Regions from separate parts of the Dickeya fangzhongdai genome, predicted to be linked through region 2. Evidence: predicted binding sites of a transcription regulator. Region 2 holds the regulator's gene; each other region holds the start of a gene.
What was found. Region 2 encodes PurR, which represses purine synthesis genes. Its sites were predicted from a motif close to CANGCAAACGTTTGCNTG; they were not measured.
Positions count from the first base shown of each region.

Region 1: the regulator PurR is predicted to act here: its motif matches at 3,338-3,355, upstream of CVE23_RS18765 (nucleoside-specific channel-forming protein Tsx).
Region 3: the regulator PurR is predicted to act here: its motif matches at 6,652-6,669, upstream of serA (phosphoglycerate dehydrogenase).

Region 1 is NZ_CP025003.1:4,191,365-4,201,207, forward strand. It holds gene CVE23_RS18750 (amino acid permease) at 225-1,571, shown strand; gene ampE (beta-lactamase regulator AmpE) at 1,631-2,485, opposite strand; gene ampD (1,6-anhydro-N-acetylmuramyl-L-alanine amidase AmpD) at 2,492-3,052, opposite strand; gene CVE23_RS18765 (nucleoside-specific channel-forming protein Tsx) at 3,489-4,352, shown strand; gene nadC (carboxylating nicotinate-nucleotide diphosphorylase) at 4,495-5,385, shown strand; gene ppdD (prepilin peptidase-dependent pilin) at 5,647-6,090, shown strand; gene gspE (type II secretion system protein GspE) at 6,096-7,517, shown strand; gene hofC (protein transport protein HofC) at 7,527-8,732, shown strand; gene CVE23_RS18790 (GMP reductase) at 8,836-9,843, opposite strand, start outside.
Region 2 is NZ_CP025003.1:2,971,803-2,981,645, reverse strand. It holds gene CVE23_RS13320 (B3/B4 domain-containing protein) at 39-737, opposite strand; gene CVE23_RS13315 (helix-turn-helix domain-containing protein) at 781-1,383, shown strand; tRNA gene CVE23_RS13310 (tRNA-Val) at 1,562-1,638, opposite strand; gene CVE23_RS13305 (MATE family efflux transporter) at 1,800-3,173, opposite strand; gene CVE23_RS13300 (riboflavin synthase) at 3,452-4,108, shown strand; gene cfa (cyclopropane fatty acyl phospholipid synthase) at 4,203-5,354, opposite strand; gene purR (HTH-type transcriptional repressor PurR) at 5,776-6,801, opposite strand; gene cydH (cytochrome bd-I oxidase subunit CydH) at 7,188-7,277, shown strand; gene CVE23_RS13280 (C40 family peptidase) at 7,402-8,373, opposite strand; gene CVE23_RS13275 (Grx4 family monothiol glutaredoxin) at 8,705-9,055, shown strand; gene rnt (ribonuclease T) at 9,166-9,843, opposite strand.
Region 3 is NZ_CP025003.1:4,320,666-4,330,508, reverse strand. It holds gene pgk (phosphoglycerate kinase) at 1-595, shown strand, start outside; gene fbaA (class II fructose-bisphosphate aldolase) at 781-1,857, shown strand; gene mscS (small-conductance mechanosensitive channel MscS) at 1,949-2,833, shown strand; gene CVE23_RS19350 (IclR family transcriptional regulator) at 2,991-3,791, shown strand; gene CVE23_RS19345 (oxidative stress defense protein) at 3,914-4,642, shown strand; gene CVE23_RS19340 (LysR family transcriptional regulator ArgP) at 4,696-5,589, opposite strand; gene rpiA (ribose-5-phosphate isomerase RpiA) at 5,785-6,447, shown strand; gene serA (phosphoglycerate dehydrogenase) at 6,751-7,983, shown strand; gene CVE23_RS19325 (zinc-binding alcohol dehydrogenase family protein) at 8,071-9,072, opposite strand; gene CVE23_RS19320 (LysR family transcriptional regulator) at 9,183-9,843, shown strand, end outside.

The DNA.
Region 1 (9,843 bases), 1.2 Mb from region 2:
ACAGATGACGGTGATCATGACATCACACTTTTATGTCGTATCTCGCAAGAAATCAGTGCAATTCTCTGCGCGTATCACTATTCTCTGACGCGCGATAGCGTTGGCGGCGATTTAGGTTTGTCAGCGTCGTAAATATAAAATTACACATACGTAAAAAGACAAACACCAGCCCGCGCCACACCGTCGGTGAACGGTTTGTCTTTTCATCGGCAGAGGGTAAAAGTATGCAAGATCAACAAGACGGTACGCTGCAACGCGGCCTCAAAAACCGTCACATACAGTTGATTGCTCTGGGGGGTGCGGTCGGTACCGGGCTGTTTCTTGGTATCGCGCAAACGATCAAGATGGCCGGGCCGTCCGTCCTGCTGGGGTATGCAATCGGCGGTCTGATCGCGTTTTTCATCATGCGCCAGTTGGGCGAAATGGTGGTGGAAGAGCCGGTTGCCGGTTCGTTCAGCCACTTTGCCTATAAATACTGGGGTAACTTCGCGGGTTTCGCTTCTGGCTGGAACTACTGGGTGCTCTATGTGCTGGTGGCGATGGCGGAACTGAGCGCCGTCGGCATCTACGTTCAATACTGGTGGCCGGACATTCCCACCTGGGTTTCCGCCGCGGTGTTCTTTGTGCTGATTAACGCCATTAACCTCGCCAATGTGAAAATGTACGGCGAACTGGAGTTCTGGTTTGCGATTATCAAGGTAGTGGCGATTGTCGGCATGATCGCGTTCGGCGGTTGGCTGCTGATGAGTGGTCATGGCGGACCGGAAGCCACCATCACCAATCTCTGGGCGCAAGGCGGTTTCTTCCCCAACGGCGTCGTCGGTCTGGTTATGGCGATGGCGGTGATTATGTTCTCTTTCGGCGGGCTGGAACTGGTGGGTATTACCGCCGCAGAAGCGGACAAACCGGAAGAAAGCATTCCCCGTGCCACCAACCAGGTTATTTATCGCATCCTGATTTTCTATATCGGTTCACTGACCGTTCTGCTGTCGCTCTATCCGTGGGGTAAAGTGGTGGAAGGCGGTAGTCCGTTCGTGATGATTTTCCATGCGCTGAATAGTGAGCTGGTCGCCAATATCCTGAATATCGTGGTGCTGACGGCGGCGCTGTCGGTTTACAACAGCTGCGTCTACTGCAACAGCCGCATGCTGTACGGTTTGGCTAAACAGGGGAACGGCCCGCAATCGCTGCTGAAAGTCGACCGTCGCGGCGTGCCGGTGGTGGCGATTGGTATTTCTGCGCTGGCAACCGCGCTGTGTGTGCTGATCAACTATGTGTTGCCCGGCAAAGCGTTTGAACTGCTGATGGCGTTGGTGGTGTCCGCGCTGGTCATCAACTGGGCGATGATCAGTCTGGCGCACCTGAAATTCCGCGCCAGTAAAGAGCGCGAAGGGGTACAGACCCGCTTCAAAGCGCTGTGGTTCCCGTTCGGCAACTACCTGTGCCTGGCTTTTATGGCCGGTATTCTGGTGATCATGTACCTGACGCCGGGAATCCAGATCTCCGTCTTGCTGATCCCGGTCTGGCTGGCAGTGCTGGGCATCGGTTATCGTTTCAAAAAGCGTCGCTAATCCGTGACGCAACTATCATGGCCGCGTCGGCGGCCATGATGTTTTCATCTCGCCTCGCGTTATACCAACGTACCGTAAATAGTCAGCAACGCTACGACGACAACCAGCACCAGCGTTACCTTCTTCGCCAGCGACACCGCCGCCCTCGGTGTGGAAATCGGATCGCTATGCGTCTCCCGCTCCAGTGAAAATTGCGCCAGTTGCGTCAGTACCCAGTATTGGGAGGAACGCACGTCCGTCATGGCGGCAAACCAGGCCGGCAGCGCCTTCTCGCCATGCCCCAACAGCGCATAAGCCGCGCCGGCCAACCGCACCGGGATCCAGTCCAGCCAATGCAATAAAGTATCGACGCCGGAATTTGCCCGCTCCAGCGGCGTGTGATGCCGGGCCAGGCAGCACTGACGTGCGCGCAACACCGCGTAACCGACCAGCGCCACCGGGCCATAAGGGCCGGCAGCCACAAACCAGAACAACGGCGCCAGATAAAAGCGGAAATTCAGCCACAGCAACGCGTTCTGCAATTCCCTTAGCCGTTCACGTTCGCTGGCATCCAGCGGCAGGCCGTGAATCAGCGCCAGTTCCTCAGCCATTTCCCGGCAGGCATTCGCTTCGCCACGCTGGGCGGCCTGAATATAACGATGATAGTGCTGCCGCGTTTCCCCGGCGCCGATGCACAGCAACCCAACCGCAATCCATAAGAGCAACAGCGGCAAGCCAAACAGCCATCCGCTAAGCAGCCACTGCGCCGCCAGCACTATCGCCATTCCAGCGATCGTCAGCAGCAAGGTCTGTACCAGCGATGGCGCGGAAAGATGACGGAACACCCGTTCCAGATGGTGATCCAGTTGCCAATGGTCGCCACGTTTAAACAACCGCTCCCACCCCAGAACCAGCAATAGGCTAAACAACGTCATCAGTGGTTACCCCCCTTGTTCCGGCTGTGTCTGCCATAACCATTGATACCGCGCCCAGTCGAACATGGGACCGGGGTCGGTCTTGCGTCCCGGCGCGATATCGCTATGTCCGGTAATGTGTGCTGGCGTAATGCCATAGGTTGCGCTCAACAGACGGGTCACTTCCGCCAGCCGGGCATACTGTTCCGTGGTAAACGGCAGCGTATCGGTGCCTTCCAGTTCAATGCCGATGGCGAAATCGTTACAACGCTCCCGCCCTTCAAACTGCGACACCCCGGCATGCCAGGCTCGCTGACCGAACGCCACGTACTGTACGATTTCGCCGTCGCGGCGGATCAGGCAGTGCGCCGACACCCGCAGATGGCATATCGAGGCAAAATAGGGGTGTTCCCCCCCATCCAGCGTACCGGTAAATAGTTGATCGATATAAGGCCCGCCGAATTCACCCGGAGGCAGGCTGATGTTGTGAATCACCAGCAGAGAAGGCGACTCGCCTTCCGGACGGTCGTCCTGATGCGGCGACAGAACGCGCCTGACGTCTGTTAGCCAGCCATGTTCCACTTTCATCAACGCTCCTTTAATCTGACCTGCCATTCAGCAAACTCTCGTCGCCCATCCAGCCTGTTTATATCCGGTCCAATCCGGACAAGGCGTTACGTAATCTAACCGACTGATCGCGCTCATCATGCGACCATCTTACCGCATCCATCATGTTCCTGACGTGTTAAAAAAACCATTCCGGCTCATCCGCCGACACCATGTCAGGATACGCACACAAATCATGATGTTCTTCTCTTCTTCTGGTATGCTGCGCCCCTTCTTTCCGACAGGCACCCGACGTGCGCGCCATAACAGGCAAACGTTTTCGTCACTGCGCATCGCCGGAAAGTTTTTCAGCACTTATGTTTCACAGTTTTGTTATCACGGTCCGAATCGCTATCCGCTGACCCGGCATGTGCATGCCAGGCGGCCGACAACGGTTCAGGCAATACAGAGAATCGCCATGAAAAAAATCCTTGCCGCCTGTGCAATCAGCACACTGTCATACAGTTTACCCACCCTTGCCGAGGGGAATTCCCCGCAATATCTCTCCGACTGGTGGCACCAGAGCGTCAATGTGGTGGGCAGCTATCACACCCGTTTCGGACCTCAGTTAAACAATGATTTGTATCTGGAATATGAAGCTTTCGCCCATAAGGACTGGTTTGATTTCTATGGCTATGTCGACGTGCCGAAAGTTTTTGGCGCCGGCAACACGCCAGATCGCGGCATCTGGGATAAAGGCTCCCCGCTGTTCATGGAGATCGAGCCACGCTTTTCCATTGATAAGCTGACCAACACCCAACTGGGCTTCGGGCCGTTCAAAGAGTGGTACGTCGCCAACAACATCATTTACGATCAAGGGCAAAATAACGACTCACGCCAGAGCACCTGGTACGTAGGTCTGGGAACCGATATCAATACCGGAACAGACCTGTCGCTGTCCGCCAATATCTATGCCAAGTACCAGTGGCAGAACTACGGCGCGCCGAATGAAGATCGCTGGGATGGCTACCGCTTTAAAATCAAATACTTCTACCCGATTACCTCATTGTGGGGCGGCAAGCTGACTTATATCGGCTTCACCAACTTCGACTTCGGTTCCGATCTGGCTAATAACGCCGGCCCGTCCCGCACCAGCAATGCGATTGCCTCCAGCCATATTCTGGCGCTGAATTATGATCACTGGCACTACTCGGTAGTCGCCCGTTACTTCCATAATGGCGGCCAGTGGGCCGATGGCACCGAGCTGGATTTCGGCCGTGGTCCGTTTAATGTCCGCTCCACTGGATGGGGCTATTATCTGGTGGCCGGTTACAACTTCTGATCCTCCACCATTGCGTATCCCGGTCACGGCCGGGATACCAAAAAGATAAAAGCAATACACTGAATCATATAGATATTTAATGTAAACACCGCCTACTAACCAGCGGGTGGCACGAATTCCGGATTTCCGTCGGAGTAAAATGATGACAACACGTCGTTATAGTCAGGAACAGCGTCAGGCTGAACTGTTCAGCCGCATCGAGCAGGATATTCCCGTCAGCGTAAGTCTGGCATTGCGTGAAGACCTGGGTGGCGAAGTCAACCCGGAGCACGATATCACCGCACAGCTGTTGCCAGCGGAAACGCAGGCCAACGCGGTGATCATTACCCGCGAAGCCGGCGTTTTCTGCGGGCAGCGCTGGCTGGACGAGGTGTTTCGTCAGTTGGGAGGCCACATTGCCATTAACTGGCTGGTCCGCGACGGCGATGTCCTGACGGAAAACCAGCCGCTGTGCCGTCTGCACGGACCATCCCGCATACTGCTGACCGGTGAACGTACCGCCCTGAATTTCCTGCAAACACTGTCCGGAGTGGCAACCGAAGTCAGCCGCTATGTAGCGCAGTTGGCAGGTACCCCTACCCGATTGCTGGACACTCGTAAAACGTTGCCCGGCCTGCGAACAGCGCTCAAATACGCGGTACTGTGCGGCGGCGGTAGCAACCACCGTCTCGGCCTGTCGGATGCGTTTCTGATCAAGGAAAACCACATTATCGCCGCCGGCTCCATCAAACAGGCCGTCGAGCAAGCCTTCCTGTTGCGTAGCGATGTGCCGGTAGAAGTCGAAGTGGAAACGCTGGATGAACTGCAGCAAGCGCTGAGCGCCGGCGCGGATATCATCATGCTGGACAACTTCACGCTGGAAGGCATCCGCGAAGCGGTAACGTTGACGCATGGCCGTGCGCTGCTGGAAGTGTCCGGCAACGTGACGCTGCAAACGCTGCCGGATTACGCCGCCACCGGCGTTGACTATATCTCGGTAGGCGCGCTGACCAAGCATGTGCAGGCACTCGATCTGTCGATGCGTTTCAGTTAGTTCTTCTCGCTCCATCATGGCTCAACTCCATCAGCCCGGCATCTCCGGGTTGGTGGCTATCCTGCTTCCTCTCTGGCTTTTTCGCTAATACATCTTTCGCTTTACCCCATCATTTTGCGAGCGAGCACGCCTGTTTTCTGCAATTACCAATCGTTGCACTCCCTGTTTTCGTAGCGGATTCCTGATTGAAAACATGGCCGTCGCCAGCCATGCCCCTTGCCGTTATCCTGCCGCCACCAGCCACACCAGGGAACCAATAACATGACACAACAAGGATTTTCACTGATTGAACTGATGGTGGTCATTGTCATCATCGCCATCCTGAGCGCGCTGGGGATCCCGGCGTATCAGGGCTATCTGCAAAAAGCCGCCATGACCGACATGCTGCAAACCATGAGCGCTTATAAAACCGCCGTAGATCTCTGCGGCCTCAGTAACGCGGGACTGGATGGGTGCAGCGCGGGCAGCCAGGGAATTCCAACGCCAACCACATCGCGTTATGTCAGCGCGGTCACGGTCAATCAGGGCATCATTACCCTGACCGGCCAGTCGACCCTGCAGGGGCTGAGCATCGTCATGACGCCGACGTTGGATGCGCAGAACGGCGCCTCCCGTTGGACGAGAGCCTGCCAGACCGGCGCCAACGCAGATAGCCTGCGTCAGGCATGTGAAGACGTCTTTCGTTTTGACGCTACAGGCGGATGATCATCATGACTCACAACGCATTACAGCATGAACTGCAATTACTTTGTCGGCGCTACCACGCCCTGCTGCTGGATATGGATGAGCAGGTGGTTTCTATCGCCGTTTCAGGTCTGGTGGCGGAGGAACTGGTCGCCGCGCTACGTTTCGCCAGTCACCGGCGAGTTCTGGTCGAACAATGGCCTGCCGCACGACTGGAACAACAGCTCACGTCGCCACAGGCCGAAGAAACCATCGCGCCTTATCAGGCCGATGCAACAACGCTCGACGAACCCGATGATGCACCGGTGGTCCAGTTCATCAATCAGACGCTGAAACTGGCGATCCAGCGGCGTGCCTCTGATATCCATTTCGAACCGTTGCCTGCCGGTTATCGCGTCAGATTACGTATTGACGGGGTCTTGCATGAAATCCCGCCGGCACCGGATTCTTTGGCCGGACGGCTGATCGCCCGGCTCAAAATCATGGGAAAACTCAATATCGCCGAGCGGCGTTTGCCGCAGGACGGCCAGTTCAGCCTGCGGCTGGATCAGTACGCCTACTCGCTGCGCATCGCCACGTTGCCGGTTCAGGGCGGTGAGAAAGTGGTGCTGAGAGTACTGCAGACACAACAGCAAGCCCTGGAACTGGATGCGCTGGGTCTGCCTGCCCGCGCGTTGCAGCAATTCAAACGGACGCTGAGTTTGCCGCAAGGGCTGATTCTGGTTACCGGCCCTACCGGCAGCGGCAAGACGTTCACACTGTATAGCGCCATTCGCTGGCTGAATGACGTCAGCCGCAATATTTGCAGCGTAGAGGATCCCGTTGAAATTCCGCTGGCCGGCATCAATCAAACCGCTATCCATGCCCAAAGCCAGCTGGATTTCGCCCGGGTACTGCGCGCCCTGCTGCGTCAGGATCCGGACGTGATCATGATTGGCGAAATCCGCGATGCCGAAACCGCAGAAATTGCCGTCAAAGCGGCGCAAACCGGCCATCTGGTACTATCGACCCTGCATACCAATTCCGCCGCCGACACGCTGGTCCGCCTGGGGCACCTGGGAATTCCCGGTTATCTGCTGGCTGCCGCGCTCAAGCTGGTGATAGCCCAGCGGCTGGTCAGGCGATTGTGCCCGCATTGCCGTCAGTTAGCCGGGGATGCCGCAACCTTGCCCGATAATCTGTGGCAAGGCCCGTTACGACAATGGCGAGCGACAGGGTGCGAACACTGTTTCTCCGGTTACTACGGCCGGGCGGCGCTTTATGAACTGCTGCCAGTCACGCCAGCGCTTCAGCAGGCATTGGCTGGTTCCGCATCATGGTCCGATAGCGGTCAGGCACAGCCTCTGCAACAGGAAACCGGGCTGCTATCCGCCGGGCTGTCGCTGGTCCACGAAGGCATTACCTCGCTGGAGGAAGTCTATCGGGTAGTGGGCGATCGCATTGAATAAGGGCGAATGATGGCGGTACAAAAACTCTATTACTGGCAAGCGCTTCGCAGCAATGGCGAATTCTGCGCCGGTGAACGCATCGGCACTAACCGGGATGAGATTTACCAGTATCTGCTGGAGCTTGGCTACCAGCCGTTGCGCCTCAAAACCGGGCAATACCTAACGCCGCGTTACTGGCGCGGCCCTCAGCTATCAGTCATCATCCGGCAACTGGCGACACTGCTGCAGGCCGGGCTGCCATTGCTGGATGCATTGGACCTGCTGGGCCGCCAGCACGAAAAAGCAGGCTGGCGCTGCCTGTTGCAGGAAATTCGCCTGCAGGTGTCTCAGGGGCGAGCGTTATCAGAAGTATTAGCCGACTATCCCGCCGTTTTTCCGGTGATGTGCAGCTCGCTGGTGGCTATCGGCGAACTGACCGGTAAACTGGATGACTGTTGCGACCGGCTGGCAAACTATCAGGAAAACCAGCGCCAACTAACCGGAAAAGTGGTCAAAGCCCTGCGCTATCCGGCCTTTGTGATAACAGTAGGGCTGCTCGTTGCGCTGCTGATGTTAACGCTGGTATTACCGGAATTCGCCGGATTGTACGCCTCCTTTAATGCGCCGCTCCCCTGGCTGACCCGCATGATGCTGGGATTATCGGATACGCTGAGTCGTCACGGTACGCTGCTCGTCACTCTTCCCGTGGCGATATTGCTGAGCTACCGGCAGATACGCCGACAAAAAGCAGAATGGCAAAAACGGGAGCAGCGGTTATTGTTGAGGCTACCGCTGCTATCCACACTGGTACGAGGCCATTGCCTGAGCCAAATCTTTCATACTCTGGCGATGACGCAGCAGGCGGGATTAACGCTGCCTTCCGGCCTGAGCGCCGCCGCGACGCTGAATAACCCGGTTTATCGGCAATCGCTCGCTGAGATCAAAAGCCAGCTTGAGCAGGGCATTCCGCTCGGACAAGCTATCCATGATGAGCCCTGGCTCTATCCGGCTCCTTGCCATCAACTCATCAGCGTCGGGGAGGAAACCGGCGCGCTGGATCAGCTGTTCGCCCGACTGGCAGGCTGGTATGAGAACCATACCCGGCAATTTGCGGATACACTGACGCAAACGCTGGAACCGCTGTTGCTGGTCATCGTCGGCGGGCTGGTGGGAACACTGGTTATCGCCATGTATCTGCCGATTTTCCAGTTAGGGAATGTACTGGCGGGCGCCTGAGCTCGCCAGCACATATACTCACCATGCTTTACTCGTCATACTTCAGGTCGCCGGTGCGCTGGCTTTCCTGCAGCTCGAATATTTGGGGTATATCAGCAGGGGATCAGCCGTTAAACACCCGGTTTTCCTGCTCGGCAACCCGAATGAAAGTAGTTCGTTTGGTCAGTTCTTTCAGCCGCGCTGCGCCCACGTAAGTGCAGGCGGAGCGAAGTCCGCCGAGAATATCGCGCACGGTATGTTCTACCGGACCGCGCAACGGCAAACGTACCGTCTTGCCTTCCGCGGCACGATAATCGGCAACGCCGCCGACATGTCGCTCCATCGCCGAAGCGGAACTCATGCCGTAAAACAGCATCATTTTGCGGCCTTCTTCCTCAATGATATCGCCGCCGCTCTCTTCATGGGCCGCCAGTAACCCGCCCAGCATCACGAAGTCTGCACCGCCGCCAAAGGCTTTGGCGACATCGCCCGGCACGCTACAGCCGCCATCGCTGACAATCTGCCCGCCCAGACCATGCGCGGCATCAGCGCACTCGATAACCGCCGATAACTGCGGATAACCCACGCCGGTTTTCACCCGCGTAGTACAGACGGAACCGGGACCAATACCTACTTTGACAATGTCCGCCCCTGACAATAACAGCTCTTCCACCATCTCCCCGGTTACCACGTTACCGGCACAAATCACTTTGTCCGGAAAGACTTCGCGTGCCTTCTGCACAAAATTGACGAAATGCTCCGAATACCCGTTAGCCACATCAATGCAGATAAATTTCAGAGCCGGCGATAACGCCAGAATCTGCGTCATTTTCTCGAAATCACCGTCAGACGTGCCGCTCGATACCATCACATGACGTAATACAGCAGCGGGCGTACTCTCGATAAACTGCCGCCACTCGGCTACCGAATAGTGCTTGTGTACGGCGGTCAGCAGCTCAAATGACGCCAGTACCCGCGCCATTTGGAACGTACCCACCGTATCCATGTTGGCTGCAATAATCGGGACGCCGGACCAGTCGCCGCCGGCATGCAAAAAGGTAAACTCACGCGTCAGCTCCACGTCTGCTCGGCTTTTCAACGTAGAGCGTTTGGGGCGGATAAGCACATCTTT
Region 2 (9,843 bases):
TACGGTTTATCCGGCGTGGTATTTTATTGCGCTGAGGTTTATTCCCGGCAGTCAGAATCGACAAGGGTCATCTCAATGCTGACCCCAGGCATCATGCGTTGCAGACCATCGCTCAGCCGTTCACCCGCGTCATATAATGCCGTCAACGGCATCACCGGCAAGCTTTCCAGAATAAACCACATTTGGCGGGTTTCTGAATTCAGCCGCGTTCTGACTCCCTGACGCCAGTTCCAGCGACGACAGGTTGCGCCTTCATCATCCCGCCAGATAACTTCTCCCGGTTCGGGGGACTCCTGAGCCGGCAGCCCGTCCTTCATGGTGTCGAACCGCTCGGTGCCATCTGCCATCGTCAGCCTGGGCGCACCGACATAGGCCGCGAGGTTTTCGCCACCCACGGGGATTGCATATTGAAGGCTAACGGCGTTGTAGAGATCCACCACCGGATCAATGCCCGGCATGCTGCCATCGCGCAGCACACGTTTACGCAGCGCCTCGGCTGAGCACGGGGTACGTTGCGGTTTAGCGCCGAACTTCCTGAAAACATCAGCCCAGGCGGCAAGGTGCGCATCAGCCCAGCGTGCTTCTCCCGCAATCACCGATTTGCAGGCAGCGGCCAGCGCTTTATCAGCGATGTCAGGATCAGTGATCGGCGTTGCTGCCGCGGTGATGCTCAGCGCCCGGAAACCCGGTGCCAGTATAGCAACGCTGGCGTCGATTGACGGTAAAACGGAAAGCATTAGATAATCCTAAAATGACTAATTTATTTCACATTATCGACCGATGACCAAAAAAGTCAATATATCGACCGAGTCGGGCGCGGATATCCAGACGGTGAGCGAAGCCGTTTCCCGCAGAATCAAAGCGCACCGGAAAAAGCAGAAACTCTCGCTGGATGAGCTTTCACGACGCGCTGGCGTCAGCAAAGGTATGCTGGTGGAGATAGAGAAATGCACGGCCAATCCCAGCATCGCCATGTTGTGTAAGATCGCGGCGGCGCTTGGTTTGTCCGTTGCCGATATCGTCAACGTGACGGACGCTCCGGCGGTATACCTGATCGAACAGGGAAATATTCCAACGTTATGGAACGGCCCTCACGGCGGTACGGCGCGTCTGCTGGCGGGGACCAGCGGCCCCAACATGATAGAACTGTGGCGCTGGGAGATGTTCCCCGGTGAAGTATTTGAGTCGTCAGGCCACCCCCAGGGGACGCTTGAGCTGTTCCATGTTGAGACCGGGGTGTTGAGCATGAAGGTGGATAACACCGAGCTCATCATTCCTGCCGGGTGTTCAGCAGTGGCAAGAACCGATGTGCCGCATCGTTACGCAAACGTAGACGACGGCAAACTTATTTTTACGATGACGGTGGCTGAACTGCATCAATAGCCGGGGATAGTGGCGTCACCGGGTTTCCCGCTGGCGCTGGTTTGCTGTGATCATCAGGAAGAAAACAAACCGGAAAGCGGTAGCGCCAATGACTTGTGGGAAAGCGTATCGGTAAAAAAGGGGAGTCAGAGCTTTTACGTCGTTATAAACACGGGCTGAATGTTTATATTTGAAGGAATGGTGCGTTCAATTGGACTCGAACCAACGACCCCCACCATGTCAAGGTGGTGCTCTAACCAACTGAGCTATGAACGCATCGTGTTACTGAAACTGTCAGGGCGACAGCGGGGACGAATATTAACGGGCTATAGGGGCGCTGGCAAGGGAAAAAACGCAAAATTCCCGTTAGATCACACTGAGTGACGAGCTTGTAAGCAGAGCGCCGTTTTTTTCGGCGCTCTGCCGCCATCAACGAATCAACGTGCCGCCCGCGCCAGAATACGCGCCGGCGATTGGCGTTGCACCCAACGGATCCGCAGCACCATCATGGTGGCGGAGGAGGTCAGGCCGATGATGAACCCCCACCAGAACCCGGCCGGCCCCATCCGCGGCACCAGTATGTCGGTCAGCGCCAGCGTATAGCCGCTGGGCAGCCCCAGTATCCAGTAGGCGATGAAGGTGATAAAGAAAATGGAGCGGGTATCCTTGTAACCGCGCAGCACGCCGCTGCCAATGGTCTGCACCGCGTCGGAAATCTGATAGACCGCCGCCAGCAGCATCAGATGCGAGGCCATCGCCACCACATCCGGGTTTTTGTTGTAAAGCATGGCGATGGGTTCACGCAGCGTGATGGTGAAGATAGCCGTGCACATCGCCAGCAACACGCCGGTAGCGATACCGGTACGCGCCGCTACCCGGGCAGCCTCCGCCGAACCTTCGCCCAGCCGGTGGCCGACGCGAATGGTGGCGGCGACGCCGACAGACAGCGGCAGCACGAACATCAGCGAACTGAAGTTGAGCGCGATCTGGTGGCCCGCTACATCAACCACCCCGAGCGGCAATACCAGCAGCGCGACAATCGCAAACAACGTCACTTCGAACAGCAACGCCAGCGCGATGGGCAGCCCCATGCCGGACATCCGCTTGAGTACGGCCCAATCCGGCTTCAACTGGGTTTTGAACTGACGAATGTCTTTCAGCCAATAGGCGTGGCGGGAATAGGCCGCTATCATCAACATCATCATCCAGTATACCGAGGCGGTCGCCACCCCGCAGCCGACGCCGCCCAACTCCGGCATGCCCAGCTTACCGTGGATGAAAACGTAGTTGATGGGAATGTTGATCAGCAGGCCGATAAATCCGATCACCATCCCCGGCTTGGTCTTGGACAAACCTTCGCACTGGCTGCGAAATACCTGATAGAACAGGTAACCGGGCGCGCCCCACAACAAGGCATGCAGGTATTTCACCGCTTTGTCGGCCAGTTCCGGCGCGCCGTCATGCATCAGGTTAATGGCGTATTTTCCCTGATAGAGCACGAACATGGTCAGGATGGAGATAGCCGCGGCCAGCAAAAACGCCTGCTGAGTCTGATGAGCGATACGATCCCGGCGTCCGGAGCCGTTAAGGTTGGCCACGACCGGCGTCAGCGCCATCAGCAAACCGTGACCGAACAGGATGACCGGCAGCCAGATGGAGGTGCCCACCGCCACCGCCGCCATATCGGTGGCGCTATAGGAGCCCGCCATGATGGTATCCACCACACCCATTGAGGTTTGCGAGACTTGCGCGATGATGACCGGAATAGCCAACGCCAGCAAATGACGGGCTTCTGATAAGTACTTCTGCACGAAAACACCTTCCTAAAGCAGGATGGAGAGAGATCTCTAATGGGGAGAGAAAGGCAATCATCCTTTATTTATAAAAAAAGATGAAGCATTGTAACGATTTGCCAACAGTAAACCAATGACTGACTGAACGGGAGTGATCCCGTTTGGTTTTCCTGAGGATATGGTGCAAACTGCCAGACATTAGTGAACGTTGTCTCTCCCGAGCGCAGGCTCGCCGCGCCATATCACTGTAGCGTCGCGTTCACGCTTATTACTGACCAGGAGGCAAGACCAGCACCATGTTTACCGGTATTGTTCAGGGCACGGCGACCGTCGTGTCGATTGATGAAAAACCCAATTTCCGCACTCATGTCGTTCAACTGCCCCCCGAACTGCTGCCGGGGCTGGAAACCGGGGCTTCCGTAGCGCACAACGGTTGTTGCCTGACCGTCACCAAAATCGATGGCGATCGGATCAGTTTCGACCTGATCAAAGAGACGCTGCGGCTGACCAACCTGGGCGAAGTCAAAGCCGGCGATCGGGTTAATGTGGAGCGCGCCGCCAAATATGGCGACGAAATCGGCGGGCATGTGATGTCCGGCCATATTATGTGTACGGCGGAGATCGTGAAAATCCTGACGTCGGAAAATAATCACCAGATCTGGTTCCGGTTGGCTGATGAATCGCAGATGAAATATGTGCTGCACAAAGGATTTATCGGCATTGACGGTATCAGCCTGACGGTAGGGGAAGTGACCCGCAGCCGTTTCTGCGTGCATCTGATTCCGGAAACGCTCCAGCGCACGACGCTGGGTCAGAAACGACTGGGCGACCGCATCAATATCGAAATCGACCCGCAAACCCAGGCCATCATCGACACGGTCGAACGCGTCCTGGCTCGTCAGGCGCAGCAGCAACAGGAGCAGGCCGCGGCGCAGGCGGAGCAGGGCGAATAAGCCATTCCTTCCCTGACGCTTTCTCCCCTATGAAAACCGGCAGCCTGGCTGCCGGTTTTTTGCTATTTAGGTACGATTCGCCGGATGGCGGTGATTATCTGGGGACTCGCAAGCCGCCTTCCACGCCGTCCACGCTGAACAACACCTGCCAGAGTTGAATGTTGCGGGCGCGGAATGAACCCGCGAAGCTGTTGAGATAATAGGTGAACATGCGCTGGAAACGTTCGGAGTAACGCTCGGACAATGCTGGCCAGTGCTGCTGGAAGCGGTGATACCAGGCCATCAACGTGCTGTCGTAGTCAGCACCGAAGTTATGCCAGTCTTCCATCACCAGATACGGCTCGCTGGTTACGGCGATTTGCTCTATCGACGGCAGGCTGCCGTTGGGGAAGATGTACTTGCTGGTCCACTTATCTCCCGTTGGCGTGGGGGTGTGAGTGCCGATCGTGTGCAGCAGGAACAGCCCATCAGGTTTAAGATTGCGCTTTACTATCTGGAAGTAGGTATCGTAGTTCTTGGCACCGACATGCTCGAACATGCCGACGGAAACGATACGGTCAAACTGCCGGTTCAGGTCGCGGTAGTCCTGCAGCAGGATGTTCACGTCCAGATCATGGCAGCGCTGTTGCGCCAGTTTCTGTTGCTCGCGGGAGATGGTCACGCCGGTGACGGAAACGCCGTAGTGACGCGCGGCGAATTCTGCCAGCCCGCCCCAGCCGCAGCCGATATCCAGCAGGGTCATGCCGCGGCGCAGCTGCAGTTTTTCGCAGATCAAGCGCAGCTTGTCCTGCTGTGCCTGCTCCAGGGTTTCGGCCTGTTTCCAGTAGCCACAGGAGTACTGCATATAAGGGTCAAGCATCAGGGTGAAAAGATCATTACCGAGGTCGTAATGCTCCTTGCCCACGATCCAGGCCCGACGGCGGGACTGCAGGTTGGTCAGCCGCGCCATCAGGATCCGCAGCGTATCGCGCCAGCGGTGAGGGAGCTGGTTTTCCAACCCGGCGCGCAGCACGCGGTGGAAAAACATGTCCAGCCGCTCACACTCCCACCAGCCATCCATATAACTTTCGCCCAATCCCAACGAGCCTTCGCGCAGCACGCGCTTATACATGTCGGGATTTTTTACCTGAATATCAAACGGGCGTGAACCGTTAATGACGATGTCGGCGGCCGACAGCATTTCATTAACAATCTGGAACCAGGATAGGTTAGGGGTACCCAGTTCCTCCACATAAGATGAACTCATAACTTCTCCCTACCTTGCCGGAAAAATGCCTTTGCAAGGAAAAACATTAGACAAATGTACCCACGGAGGGCATTCGGTGGACCCAATCCATCGTCTACCCCTGAACGTCTCAGAGGAAAATAAGAGAAAAGCCGGTACGAAAGGCGTCTATCCCTGGCCGTAACAAAAAGGTGCAGCGGTCAACAGGCAGGATAGAAAAAGTAAGGCGATGCATGAGGCCAAAAGCATCGTCTGATCATGATTATTGTCGTCAACGACAGTGACAAGTGTATGACTGCTTTAACCCGACGACAAGATTCATTGGGTTAAAGCAGCACGTTAAGTCATGAGCTCAACAGCGATAGCATGCGCCGGCACCATGTGTGGTGCGGCCTGCCGCTTGATTGAATAGCCAGACAGAGATAACGGAATCGTCTGAATTTTAACGACGGTAATCGAGGAACGGGCCGTCGGCGACGGAGCGGCGTTCGATCAGCGTCGGATGCACTTCAATGGTCTGGGCTTCCTCGCGTTTGCTGGTAATGCGGTCGAGCAACATCGAGAAGGCCGCCTGTCCCAGTCGCTCCTTGGGCTGGTGGATGGTGGTCAGCGCCGGGGTAAAATACCGGGAGTGACGAACATTGTCATAACCGATCACCGAAATATCCTGCGGTACGCGCAGCCCCAGTTCGTCGGCGGCGCAAATGGCGCCCATCGCCATGATATCGCCGCCGCAGAACACCGCGGTCGGACGCTGTTTCTGGGCCAGAATCTGGTGCATCGCCTTGTAGCCGGATTCCGGCTCGAAGTCGCCCTGAACCACCCATTCTTCCCGTAGCGGAATGTCGGCCTCTTTCAGCGCTTTCAGGAAACCCAGATAACGCCCACTGCCGGTATTGCGCCCGAGAGAACCGGGAATGGCGCCGATGTCGCGGTGGCCGCGCTCAATCAGGTAACGTCCGGCCATGTAGCCGCCGGCAAACGCGTTATCGATAATGGTATCGGTAAAATCGCTGTGGGCTTCGCCCCAGTCCATCACCACCATCGGGATATGGCGGTAATCCGCCAGCATCGATAGCAGTTCCGGCGGGTACTCGGCGCACATCACCAGCAGGCCGTCGACCCGTTTTTGCGCCAGCATGGACAGGTAGGCGCGCTGTTTGTCCTGATTATTATGGGAGTTGCACAGGATCAGCGTATAGCCTCTGGCGTAGCAGCTGTTTTCCACCGCCTCGATGATTTCGGCGAAATAGGGCGCCTCGCTGGATGTCGCCAGCAGGCCGATGGATTTGGTGTGGTTGACTTTCAGGCTGCGGGCCACCGCACTCGGCGAATAATGCAATTCATCGATGGCCGCACGCACCGCAGCCTTGGTCTCTTCGGCGACGAAACGTGTTTTATTGATCACGTGTGATACGGTTGTGGTCGAAACGCCCGCGCGTTTTGCCACATCTTTGATCGTTGCCATCTAAAGTGACTCCTGAACTCATCTGTTACAGTAGCTTGTCTGTTACAGCAGTAAATATGTTGTTAATCGTTTGCCTGCGTGAATTCTTCTCCTGCCAGACAACAAGGCAACATTTCAGGAGGAGACATGCCGAGGTGTGTAGCTTGAAGGGAGGGCTGACGCTTCGACCAACGCAGTGTATACAGTAAACTGCGGATTTTGGCCGATTTAGAGCAAAAGTGGAAGAGGCAATTCGTTTTATCTCTGTGACGCAGAAACCGGTTTTTTGACGCTCGCCGGGTGATAATAGACCTATGCTTTATAATGTTTCCCCCGTCTGCCGGATAGGGGATTGATTCAGACATGACAGGATGACGGCGATCATCAGTCACATACAGGAGAATACTATGGATACCAACTTGAAAATGTCGCTGTTCACCACTGTGGCTTCACTGGCGATGATCATCATCTTTAGTCTGAGCGCGGTATTGAACTGACGGCGTGGCGCTAGCGGCGCCTGGAACGTCAGCGGCGCATCGTTGCCGTTAAAGACAGGAAAACAAAAAAGGGGCGTGATGCCCCTTTTGTCGTATTGAGAACGGCCATTCCAGCGGAAGTTGTTTAGCGAATGGTTTTCGGCGTGACCACGCGACGGGCGCCGACGTAGTGATCCTGCCAGTAGTCCTCGCTCAGTTTGCTGATTTTAATGTCAGAGCCGGAACGCGGCGACTGAATGAAACGACCATTGCCGAGGTAGACGCCGACATGGTCGGCGGCGCCGCGGTTGGTTATCCGAAAGAACACCAGGTCGCCGCTTTCCAGCTCGCTTTTCTTGATAGGCGCGGCGTCACGTAAGTGGTACATCTCATTGGCGGTTCGCGGAATCGGGATTTTCACCACATCTTTATACGCGTAATACACCAGTCCGCTGCAATCGAAACCGGAGTAGGGGGTCGCGCCGCCCCAGTGGTAGGGCTTGCCGATTTGGCTCATCAGCTTGTTCATGGCGGTCAGTTTGGCATGCTGGTAGCGCTTTTGGTGAGCGGCGCTGATGGTCAGAGCGGCTTTATCCTGCCGGCCTTTTTTACTCTTGCCGTGTGGTGATGCGCTGGCGCTTTCTTCTCCGACGACGGCAGACTTGCTTTTTTTGCTTGCCGTTTTAGCAATCACGGTTTCGTGCGCCTTATGACTGCTTTTCGCCGGTGCCGGGGTGTCTTTTTTCGCGGTTTTGCCGGCGGGCGCTTTAGCCTGAACGCTTTTTTCCCGCTTCTGCGGCTTGCTGGTTGTGTGGGCTGCGGCCGCAGTGGTCACCGGTTTTTTATCATTGTGCGGTTTGACGTTTTTATCGTGAGCGGCGGTCGTTTTGGCAGGCGCGGTTTTGGTGGTTTTTTCCGGTTTTTTGTCATGAGTGGGCGCCGCACCCTTTTTGGTATTTTTGGCAACCTTGCTTTTTTTGGATTCCTCAATAGCTTTATTCGCCGTTTCTACGCCGGTTTTGCGCGGTAATACCGCAGCGCTATGTGGATTAGCCTGTGCCAGGTTTAAAAACAGATTACTGAAAAATAATACGAAAAGCGTAATAAATAAACGCATGATAATTCTGACCGAATGTTGTCCTCAATCGTTCAATCTTTACAGTATTCCCGAAAATGACCTGATAAAAAAGTGGGGAATAAGGCATTGTTACTACAAAATAGTGAGAAAACGTTAACAACGGAGCTCGCTGCTTAATTATCAGTCGATTCGGCGTTGTTTTGTGCTGGCGCGCGACCAGTCAGACAAAACCCTACAAAAGATAGCGTTTTTTTGTGGCCGTCGCTATCGTTAGAATACAAAACAACAGAAGCGGCACGGCACGGTATGCCGCGAGTCACATGAACAGCCGTTGATGGGCTGGTCATCACGCCCTTGAGGAAGCAATAGAATGACGACAACGACACTTGAAAAGATTCAGCGTCAGATCGCTGAAAACCCGATTCTGCTGTATATGAAAGGTTCTCCCAAACTGCCGAGCTGTGGTTTTTCTGCCCAGGCGGTACAGGCGTTGTCGGCGTGCGGCGAGCGTTTTGCCTATGTGGATATTCTGCAGAACCCGGATATCCGCGCTGAATTGCCCAAATACGCTAACTGGCCGACGTTCCCGCAGCTGTGGGTGGATGGTGAATTGGTTGGCGGCTGCGACATCGTGATTGAGATGTATCAGCGCGGCGAATTGCAGCAACTGATTAAGGAAACCGCCGACAAGTACCGATCCCAGCAGGCGGATCAGCAGTAATCCCCTTCTGTATCAGGCAGCCCGGCGCTGCCTGATGTCGTTTTACTCGTTACGATTATGGTGCTTTGATCGCGCAAGGTGTTTGCACGGACACACGCGTCCGCGCAGCCTTACTCTTCACTGCCGACAGCCAACGACGCTTCGGTATCGGTTCCCGATGCTAGCGGCCAGCCGCCCATACGCTTCCAGCGATTGACCAGTTCACAAAACAGTTGCGCTGTCCGTTCGGTGTCATAGAGCGCCGAGTGCGCCTGGCTGGCGTCGAATGGGATCTCCGCCGCAATGCAGGCTTTAGCCAGCACCGTCTGCCCCAGCACCAGCCCGCTGAGCGCGGCGGTGTCAAAGGTGGCGAAAGGGTGGAATGGGTTGCGCTTCAGGCCGCAGCGTTCTGCCGCCGCCATCAGAAAGCTGTGATCGAAGGTCGCGTTATGAGCCACGATGATGCCGCGATTACAGTTCTGATCTTTGATTCCCTTACGCACGGCCTTGAAGATTTCATGCAGCGCTTCATATTCGCTCACCGCGCCACGCAATGGGTTGGCAGGGTCGATGCCGTTGAAGGCCAGCGCTTCGGGCCGCAGGATAGCGCCTTCAAACGGTTCGATGTGAAAATGCAAGGTTTCGTCCGGCTGTAACCAACCGCTTTCATCCATTTTCAGCGTTACGGCTGCAATTTCCAGCAGCGCATCGGTTTTCGCGTTGAACCCGGCGGTTTCCACATCGATAACAACAGGGTAAAAGCCACGAAAACGCGCGTTCAGGGCGTTCAGGTTATTTTTCTCAGCCAT
Region 3 (9,843 bases), 1.3 Mb from region 2:
CGGTTCTAAAGTTTCCACTAAACTGACCGTGCTGGACTCGCTGTCCAAAATCGCTGACCAGCTGATCGTCGGCGGCGGTATCGCCAATACCTTCGTGGCCGCTCAGGGCCATAACGTCGGTAAATCGCTGTATGAAGCAGAACTGATTCCGGAAGCGAAGAAACTGCTGGAAACCTGTGATATTCCGGTACCAAGCGACGTTCGCGTTGCTACGGAATTCTCCGAAACTGCCACGGCGACATTGAAATCCGTTGCCGCCATTAAAGATGATGAACAGATTCTGGACCTGGGCGATGTGTCCGCAGAGCGTCTGGCTGAAATTCTGAAAAACGCCAAAACTATTCTGTGGAATGGCCCGGTCGGCGTATTCGAATTCCCGAACTTCCGTAAAGGTACGGAAATCATCGCCAATGCCATCGCCAACAGCGACGCGTTCTCCATCGCTGGCGGCGGCGATACGCTGGCGGCGATCGATCTGTTCGGCATTGCCGACAAGATCTCCTATATTTCTACCGGTGGCGGCGCTTTCCTGGAGTTCGTGGAAGGTAAAAAACTGCCGGCGGTGGTAATGCTGGAAGAGCGCGCTCGTCAGTAAGCGGTTTTAATCCGTTATCCGAAGCGGGAAACACGCCCGCTTCCGGTTGCCCGGTCAGCGGCCGGGCAACCAGCAAGTAAATCGTGCAGTAAAGCGTAATGATGCCGGCACAATCGCGGTTATGTCGGTAAGTAGCAACAGACAAATCTCTAACCCTCCACGGCCAACGAAACAGGACACGTGACATGTCTAAAATCTTTGATTTCGTAAAACCTGGTGTCATCACGGGTGATGACGTTCAGAAAGTATTCGCAATTGCCAAAGAAAACCACTTTGCATTGCCGGCGGTTAACTGTGTCGGTACCGACTCTATTAACGCCGTTCTGGAAGCCGCAGCCAAAGTGCGCGCGCCGGTAATCGTTCAGTTCTCCAACGGCGGCGCTGTATTTACCGCTGGTAAAGGTCTGAAAGCTGAAGGTCAGCAGGCGGCAATTCTGGGTGCGATTTCTGGCGCTCACCATGTACATCAGTTGGCTGAGCATTATGGCGTGCCGGTGATTCTGCACACTGACCATTGCGCGAAGAAACTGCTGCCGTGGCTGGACGGCCTGCTGGACGCCGGCGAGAAGCACTATGCCGCCACGGGTAAACCGCTGTTCTCTTCCCACATGATCGACCTGTCTGAAGAATCTCTGGAAGAAAACATCGAGATTTGCAGCAAGTATCTGGCGCGTATGGCCAAACTGGACATGACGCTGGAAATCGAACTGGGTTGCACCGGCGGCGAAGAAGACGGCGTGGACAACAGCCATCTGGACAACTCCGCGCTGTACACCCAGCCGGAAGACGTGGCTTACGCCTACGAAAAACTGAACGCCATCAGCCCGCGTTTCACCATCGCGGCGTCCTTCGGCAACGTACACGGCGTGTACAAGCCGGGTAACGTTCAGTTGACGCCGAAAATCCTGCGCAACTCTCAGGAATTCGTGTCCAAAAAATTCAACCTGCCGCACAACAGCCTGGATTTCGTATTCCACGGCGGTTCCGGTTCTTCTGCGGAAGAAATCGCCGAAGCGGTCAGCTACGGTGTGGTGAAGATGAACATCGACACCGACACCCAGTGGGCGACCTGGGAAGGCATCCTGAACTACTACAAGAAAAACGAAGGCTATCTGCAGGGCCAGCTGGGCAACCCGGAAGGCAGCGACAAGCCGAACAAGAAATACTATGACCCGCGTGTCTGGCTGCGTGCCGGTCAGGCGAGCATGGTAGCTCGTCTGGAAAAAGCGTTTAAAGAACTGAACGCGATCGACGTGCTGTAATTTTCTCAGTATGGTTTGACTAAGGCTCCTACGGGAGCCTTAATTTTATCTGCGCACAGATGACGCTAATAACGCTAACAGGAGCGAACAGATGGAAGAACTCAACGTAGCCGAAAGCATGGGTCGCCTGCAGTCATGGCTGGTAAACAACCAACATATCTTGCTGCAGTACGCGGTGAATATTGTCGCTTCGCTGGTGATCCTGTGCATCGGGATGCTTATCGCCCGCATTATGTCGAACACGATAAACCGGCTGATGGTGGCTCGCGGCATCGACGTCACGGTGGCGGATTTTCTGTCCGCGCTGGTGCGCTACGGTATCATCGCTTTCACGCTGATCGCGGCGTTAAGCCGGGTCGGGGTGCAGACCGCATCGGTCATTGCCGTACTGGGCGCCGCCGGCCTGGCGGTCGGTCTGGCGTTGCAAGGCTCGCTGTCGAACTTTGCCGCCGGGGTGCTGCTGGTGGTGTTCCGGCCGTTTCGTACCGGCGAATCGGTGGATCTGGGCGGAGTCGCCGGTACGGTGACGCAGGTGCAGATTTTTTCCACCACGTTGCTGACCGCCGACGGTAAAGTCATCGTGGTGCCGAACGGCAAGATTATCGCCGGCAATATCACCAACAGTTCCCGTGAGCCGGATCGCCGCACCGAAATTATTGTCGGCGTGGCGTATGACGCGGATATCGATGTGGTGAAAAAGGTACTGGGCGACATTGTGGCGGCGGATACGCGCATCCAGCAGGATAAGGGCGTCACCATTCGTTTAAATGAAATGGGTGCTTCCTCGCTCAATTTCGTCGTGCGGGTATGGACCACCAACGGCGATGCGGCGGCGGTGTACTGGGACCTGCTGGAAAGCTTCAAACGCGCGTTGGATGAACACCGTATCGGTATTCCCTACCCGCAGATGGACGTGCACCTGCATCAGACCGCTTCTTCGGCGAAGACGGGCTCCCAGGGCGCGCCTACGCTGTAACAACACGCCTCCGGTCGGCACCTGATGACGGTGCGGAGGCGGTTTCCTCTATTGCATCACATAAAATGCTGTTTCATGATGGTCCCCGTCCCGTCAGAGGTTGATGTCCTGACGGGCGTTATGATGAGGAAGATCAGACGTGATAAATGAACATAGCATTGATGAAGAGGGGAAGGCGGAAAAGCCGCTGGGTAGCCAAAGCCTGTTTCGCGGTTTGCAGTTGATCGAAATACTGAGCGATTACCCCAACGGGTGCCCGCTGGCGCGGATTGCCGAGTTGTCCGGCATGAACAAAAGCACCGTCCACCGTTTGTTGCAAGGGCTGGCCGGGTGCGGTTATGTCGCGCCGGCACGGCAGCCGGGCAGCTATCGTCTGACCACCAAGTTCATCGCTATCGGGCAGAAGGCGCTTTCGTCGCTGAATGTGTTGCACGTGGCGGCGCCGCACCTTGAAGAACTCAACCTGACGGTGGGCGAGACCGTCAATTTTTCAACCCGTGAAGACGACCACGCCATCCTGATTTACAAGCTGGAACCCACCACCGGCATGATGCGTACCCGTGCTTATATCGGCCAGCATATGTCTCTGCACAGTTCGGCGATGGGCAAGATTTTCATGGCCTATGGCGCAGATGACTACCCGGCCGAATACTGGCATACCCATCAGGACAGCATTCGTCCGCTGACCGACAATACCATCATCGAACTACCCGACATGGAGCGGGAACTGGCGGAGATTCGTCGCCAGGGGCTGGCAATGGATCGGGAAGAGAATGAACTGGGCGTCTCCTGTATTTCCGCGCCGGTGTTTGATATTCAGCACCGGGTGGTTTATGCCGTTTCCATTTCGCTGTCGATGGCGCGTTTGCAGCAGATCGGCATTGATGCGCTGGTCGCGCCGTTGCAGGAAACCGCCCGGAACATTTCTCACGAGCTGGGCTTTACGCCGTCGGCGTAAGCGTCTTCGTCCGGTTTTCATCCGGTTACGTCATTCTTAACCGGTATTCGGACATTCGCCTATATTGAATGGAGCCTGCCCGCGGTAGGCTTTGTCATTCACTCACATGCAAAGGGGATAACGTGAAGCTGAAAGTTCTGGCACTGACCACTCTGCTTGGTATTGGTCTGTCGTCGATGACGGTTCAGGCCGGCAATGAATTACCCAGCGGGCCGCACATCGTGACTTCCGGCACCGCCAGCGTCGATGCGACGCCGGATATCGCCCGGCTGGCGATAGAAGTCAGCGTTTCATCCAAGGATGTGTCCGACGCCAAAAAGCAGGTGGATGAGCGGGTCGCGCAATATTTTGCTTTTCTTGATAAAAGCGGTATCGATAAAAAAGATATTAACGCCGCCAACCTGCGCACGCAGCCGGAGTACGACTACCTGAAAAACGGCGGTTCGGTGCTGAAAGGCTACCGGGCGGTGCGCCAGGTGGAGGTGACATTACGTCAGCTGGACAAACTCAATGAACTGCTGGACGGCGCGCTCAAGTCCGGTCTTAACGAGATTCGGGCGGTGGATCTGGGCGTCGCCAATCCGGACGCCTACCGCGAGCAGGCGCGCAAAAAAGCGATAGAACAGGCAACGCAGCAGGCGCAGTCGCTGGCTAGCGGGTTTAACGCCACGCTGGGGCCTGTCTACAGCATCCGCTATCACGTCGCCAATTATCAGCCGGTGCCGGTCGCCCGCATGTTCAAAACTGCCGACATGGTGGCGCAAAGCGAAGTCTCTCAGACCTACGAACAACAGACCATTCACTTTGACGATCAGGTGGATGTGGTGTTTGAACTGCAACGCGCCCCCTGAGCCGGGCGCGGCGCAGCCCTAAAATAGACTGAATAGGGCTGCGGTTTTTAACGTCAGGACTGGCGCAGAACCTGACGCCCATGCGTGAGCAGGGCGTCGGTGACCTGCCGCATCATCCGGCTTTCCGGCGCAAAACGATGCCAGTACAGCATGCGGCGCTGGAACAGTCCCGGCGTCAGGTCGATCAGCTCGCCATTGGCCAGTTCTCTCTCGATTTGCAAATGGGGGATCATACAGCAGGTGGTGCCCTGACGAGCGAGCTGAACGAAGGCTTCGGACGAGTTAACGATGTGGCAGGGTACGCTGCCGGGCGGCAGATCGAAGTTCTGCTGCAAAAACGCCTGATGCATGTCATCCAGATGGTCGAACGCCACCACCGGCGCGCGCAGCAACGCGGAGCGGGTCACGCCGTTCGGGAAGTAACGGTTGGCGAATCCCGGCGACGCGACGAACAGGTAGTCCAGCGCGCCCAGTTTATCCACCAGACAGCTTGGCAACGGCTGAGGCTGAATACTCACCGCGCCCACCACTTCACCCCGGCGCAGGCGCTCCTGGGTGCGGGTTTCATCTTCCACCTGCAGATTCAGCCGGATCGGCGAATCCACCAGCACCGGTTGCAGCGCGGGCAGCAGCCAGGTCGCCAGGCTGTCGGCGTTGACCGCCAGCGACAGCAACAGCGGCGTTTCGCTGCTATTTTCGTTGCCCAGCCACTCTTCTTCCAGCAATTCAACCTGATGCAACAGCGCCAGCAGCTTCTGCCCTTGCTCGGTCGGACGCGGCGGAATCGTTCTCACCAGCAGCGGCTGGCCGAATAGGTTCTCCAGCTGTTTGATGCGCTGCGAGACGGCGGACTGTGTAATACAGAGTTTTTGTGCGGCGCGTTCAAAGCCTCGCTCACGGATCACGGCGTCCAGCGCCTGAAGGGTGCGATAGTCCGGGCGTTTCATGAAGGTGAAGATTCCTTTGCGTAAAAACCATTTCGGCAATATGCCACATTTTTGTGATGCGCCGCCGAAAAAAATCGCCTGACTCTGCGCGCGGAAGCTGAAATATTGCCGCGCTCAGGGTACAACCCTCTGCTTTTGAGCATGCCATGCCCTATAATACGCACACGTTTTCGTAGCTACAGGCACAAGCACACCATGACGCAGGATGAACTGAAAAAAGCCGTTGGCTGGGCCGCACTCGACTATGTTCGCCCCGGTACTATTGTTGGCGTGGGCACCGGCTCCACCGCCGCCCACTTTATTGATGCGCTGGGTTCGATCAAACATCAGATCGAAGGCGCAGTTTCCAGCTCGGACGCTTCCACCGCCAAGCTTAAAAGTTTGGGGATCCCGGTCTTTGACTGCAATGACGTCGATGTGCTCGATGTCTACGTGGATGGCGCGGATGAAATCAACCCGCACATGCAGATGATCAAGGGCGGCGGCGCGGCGTTGACCCGGGAAAAAATCGTGGCGGCGATCGCTCGTCAGTTTGTGTGTATTGTCGATGCGTCCAAACAGGTGGATGTGCTGGGACGTTTTCCGCTGCCGGTGGAAGTGATCCCGATGGCGCGCGCCTACGTGGCCCGCGAACTGGTCAAGCTGGGCGGGCAGCCGGTATACCGCGACGGCGTGATTACCGACAACGGCAACATCATTCTGGATGTGCATAACATGGATCTGTCCGATGCGGTGGCGATGGAAAACCGTATCAATGGGCTGGCCGGCGTGGTGACGGTAGGATTGTTCGCCAATCGCGGCGCGGATGTCGCGCTGGTAGGCTCATCCGACGGGGTGAAAACGGTTCGCCTGAAATAACTCGTTGTTGTTTCTTGCCCACATCCGGTGACGCTAACGGCGGCCGGATTTTTTTATCTAAAAAATCCGGCTATTCTTAACGGCTCATTTTTGGTACTTAATATCAGTTTTTCTTATTTCGCATCATCCCTGTGTGGTCCGGCTGGTGGTTGGCAGTATTTTTTGCCATGAAACCGTCTGAGCGAGGTGGCGCGAAAAAATGGGCAGGCAATCGTTTGTATTGCCGCTTGCGTATTTTTTGTTATGTTTGCAGAGACCGGTTTGCAAACCGTCATATCTGAAGTCTGAAAATAAGGTCGGGAAATGGCAAAGGTATCACTGGAAAAAGACAAGATTAAGTTTCTGCTGCTGGAGGGTGTACACCCGAATGCGCTGGAGAATCTGCGCGCCGCAGGTTACACCAATATTGAATACCATAAGGGGGCGCTTGACCCGGAAGCGCTGAAAGCATCGATTCGCGATGCGCACTTTGTGGGGATTCGATCGCGCACGCATCTGACGGAAGAGGTTTTCGCCGCTGCCGAGAAACTGGTGGCCGTTGGTTGTTTCTGCATCGGCACCAATCAGGTTGAACTGCCGGCCGCGACCAAACGCGGTATTCCGGTCTTCAACGCGCCTTTTTCCAATACCCGTTCCGTGGCCGAACTGGTGATCGGCGAATTGCTGCTGCTGCTGCGCGGCATTCCGACCGCCAACGCCAAAGCTCACCGTGGTATCTGGCACAAACAGGCGGTTGGCTGCTTTGAAGCGCGTGGTAAGAAACTGGGCATTATTGGTTACGGTCACATCGGTACCCAACTGGGTATTCTGGCCGAAAGCCTGGGGATGCACGTTTATTTCTACGATATCGAAAGCAAATTGCCGCTGGGCAACGCCCAACAGGTACGTCATTTGTCCGATCTGCTGAACATGAGCGATGTGGTCAGCCTGCATGTGCCGGAAACCGACAGCACCCAGAATATGATCGGCGCCGAGGAACTGGCGCTGATGAAGCCGGGTTCTATCCTGATCAACGCATCGCGCGGCACCGTGGTGGACATTCCGGCGCTGAGCAATGCGCTTGCCAGCAAGCACCTCTCCGGCGCGGCTATCGACGTGTTCCCGCAGGAACCGGCGACCAATAGCGATCCGTTCCTGTCGCCGCTGTGCGAGTTCGATAACGTGCTTCTGACGCCGCACATCGGCGGCTCTACTGAAGAAGCACAGGAGAACATTGGTGATGAAGTCGCCGGTAAGCTGGTGAAGTATTCCGACAATGGCTCCACGTTGTCTGCCGTCAACTTCCCGGAAGTGTCGCTGCCGACGCACAGCGACCGCGCCAGCCGTCTGCTGCACATTCATGAAAACCGCCCGGGTATCATGACGCAGATTAACCACATTTTTGCCGAGCAGGGCATCAACATTGCGGCGCAGTATCTGCAGACCAGCCCGGAAATCGGTTATGTGGTTATCGATGTGGAAACCGACGGCGCCGACACCGCGCTGCAACTGATGAAATCCATCCCTGGCACCATTCGCGCCCGTTTGCTGTACTAAGTGCGAGTGCCGGCCGGTTGTAACCGATAATTCGGCTTGATGAGGAAGCCAGCCCACCGGGCTGGCTTTTTTTACGCTGGTTTGGCGCTACAGCGTGATTACGACCTTGCCGCGCATATGACCGGCCAGTACGGCATCGTGCGCTTGTTTCAGCGTTGTCGTCGTCAGTCCGTTAAACGTCTGGCTGAGGGTGCCCTGCAATTCGCCGCTATCCACCCGTTGCGCCACCTCGCGCAGGATTTCTCCCTGACGCGCGATGTCCGGCGTAGTGAACATGCTGCGGGTAAACATGAATTCCCAGTGCAGCGCCGCGCTTTTCAGCTTAAGTTGATTCTGGTCCAACGGCCGGGTGTTTTCCACGATGGTGCAGATGTGCCCCATCGGTGCGATTAACCGGCTGATGGCATCCCAATGGCCGTCGGTGTCATTCAGGCAGAAAATGTAATCGACCTGCTCAATATTCTGCTTTTTCAATTCATCCACCAGATGGCGATAATCCACCACCAGATGCGCGCCCCGGTCGCGGCACCATTGTGCGGAGTCGGGACGGGAAGCGGTAGCGATGATCGTCGCTTCGCTGCGCTGCGCCGCCAGAGAAATAGCCAGCGAACCGACGCCGCCGGCGCCGCCGATAATCAGCAGCGTTTTACCTTTAGCCGCGTCCTGAATTTTCAGATGCTCGAATAATCCTTCCCAGGCGGTTAGGGCCGTCAGCGGCAGGGCGGCTGCTTCAGCCCAGTCCAGCGTGGCGGGTTTATGCGCGGCGATACGCGCATCGACCAGTTGGTGCGTGCTGTTGCTGCCGGGGCGGGTGATATCGCCCGCATACCAGATTTCGTCCCCAGGTTGAAAACCGCTTACCGCTGAGCCGGCCTTGATCACCACGCCGCTGGCGTCCCACCCAAGAATGCGCGGATGTTGCAGGCCGTCCCGACGCAACCCGGCATGAACTTTGGTATCTACCGGGTTAACCGATACCGCTTTTACGGCTACCAGCAGGTCGTGCTCGCCGGGTTGCGGTAATTCGGCGGTGATTTCTACGAAGTTCTCGGGTTGTCTGGGGTCAACGGCTATTGCTTTTACTGTCATGATGCGTTTTTCCATTGTTACGTGTTGGACTGCATAACAGTGTAGAACCTGTCGATAGTGCTGATAAGATGGACAATTACTAACGAAGTGTTCGGCTATGAAGAACAATTATGTTCAAACAATTACAGGATATGGCGCTATTTACGCTGGTGGCGGAATGCGGCAGTTTTACCGAAGCCGCCAGACAGGCGGGCATGGCCAAGTCGAGCCTTAGCCTGCGCATCAGTCAGTTGGAGCAGTCGCTGGGGCTGCGGCTGTTTAACCGCACCACCCGCAAGCTCAACCTGACCTTTGCCGGCGAACGCTATCTGGTGCATTGCCGGGAGATGCGACAAGCCAGCGAACGCGCCGAGATGGCGATGCAGCATTTGCGCGATAACCCCAGCGGGCGTTTGCGGATCACCAGTCCGGCCGGCTTGGGGGCTACCCTGCTGGCGCGCCTGACCGCGGAGTTTCAGTCGCGCTTTCCGGCGGTTTCGCTGGATATCATTGTTGCCGACCGGGTAATCGATCTGGTGGAGGAAGGGTTTGACGCCGCGCTGCGCACCGGCAAGCCGCAGGATTCTTCGCTGATTGGCCGCTCGCTGGGGCGGGTGCCGCATTATCTGGTCGCGTCGGCCGGGTATCTGGCTGGCTCCACGCCGATCGCGCATCCGCGTGAATTGCAGTCGCACCGGTGTATTGCACATCGAGCCTGGCCGGAGTGGGGATTTCACCATGAAGCGGAGTATTTCCTCTGGCGGCTGCCGCAGTCGCATATTACCGATAATT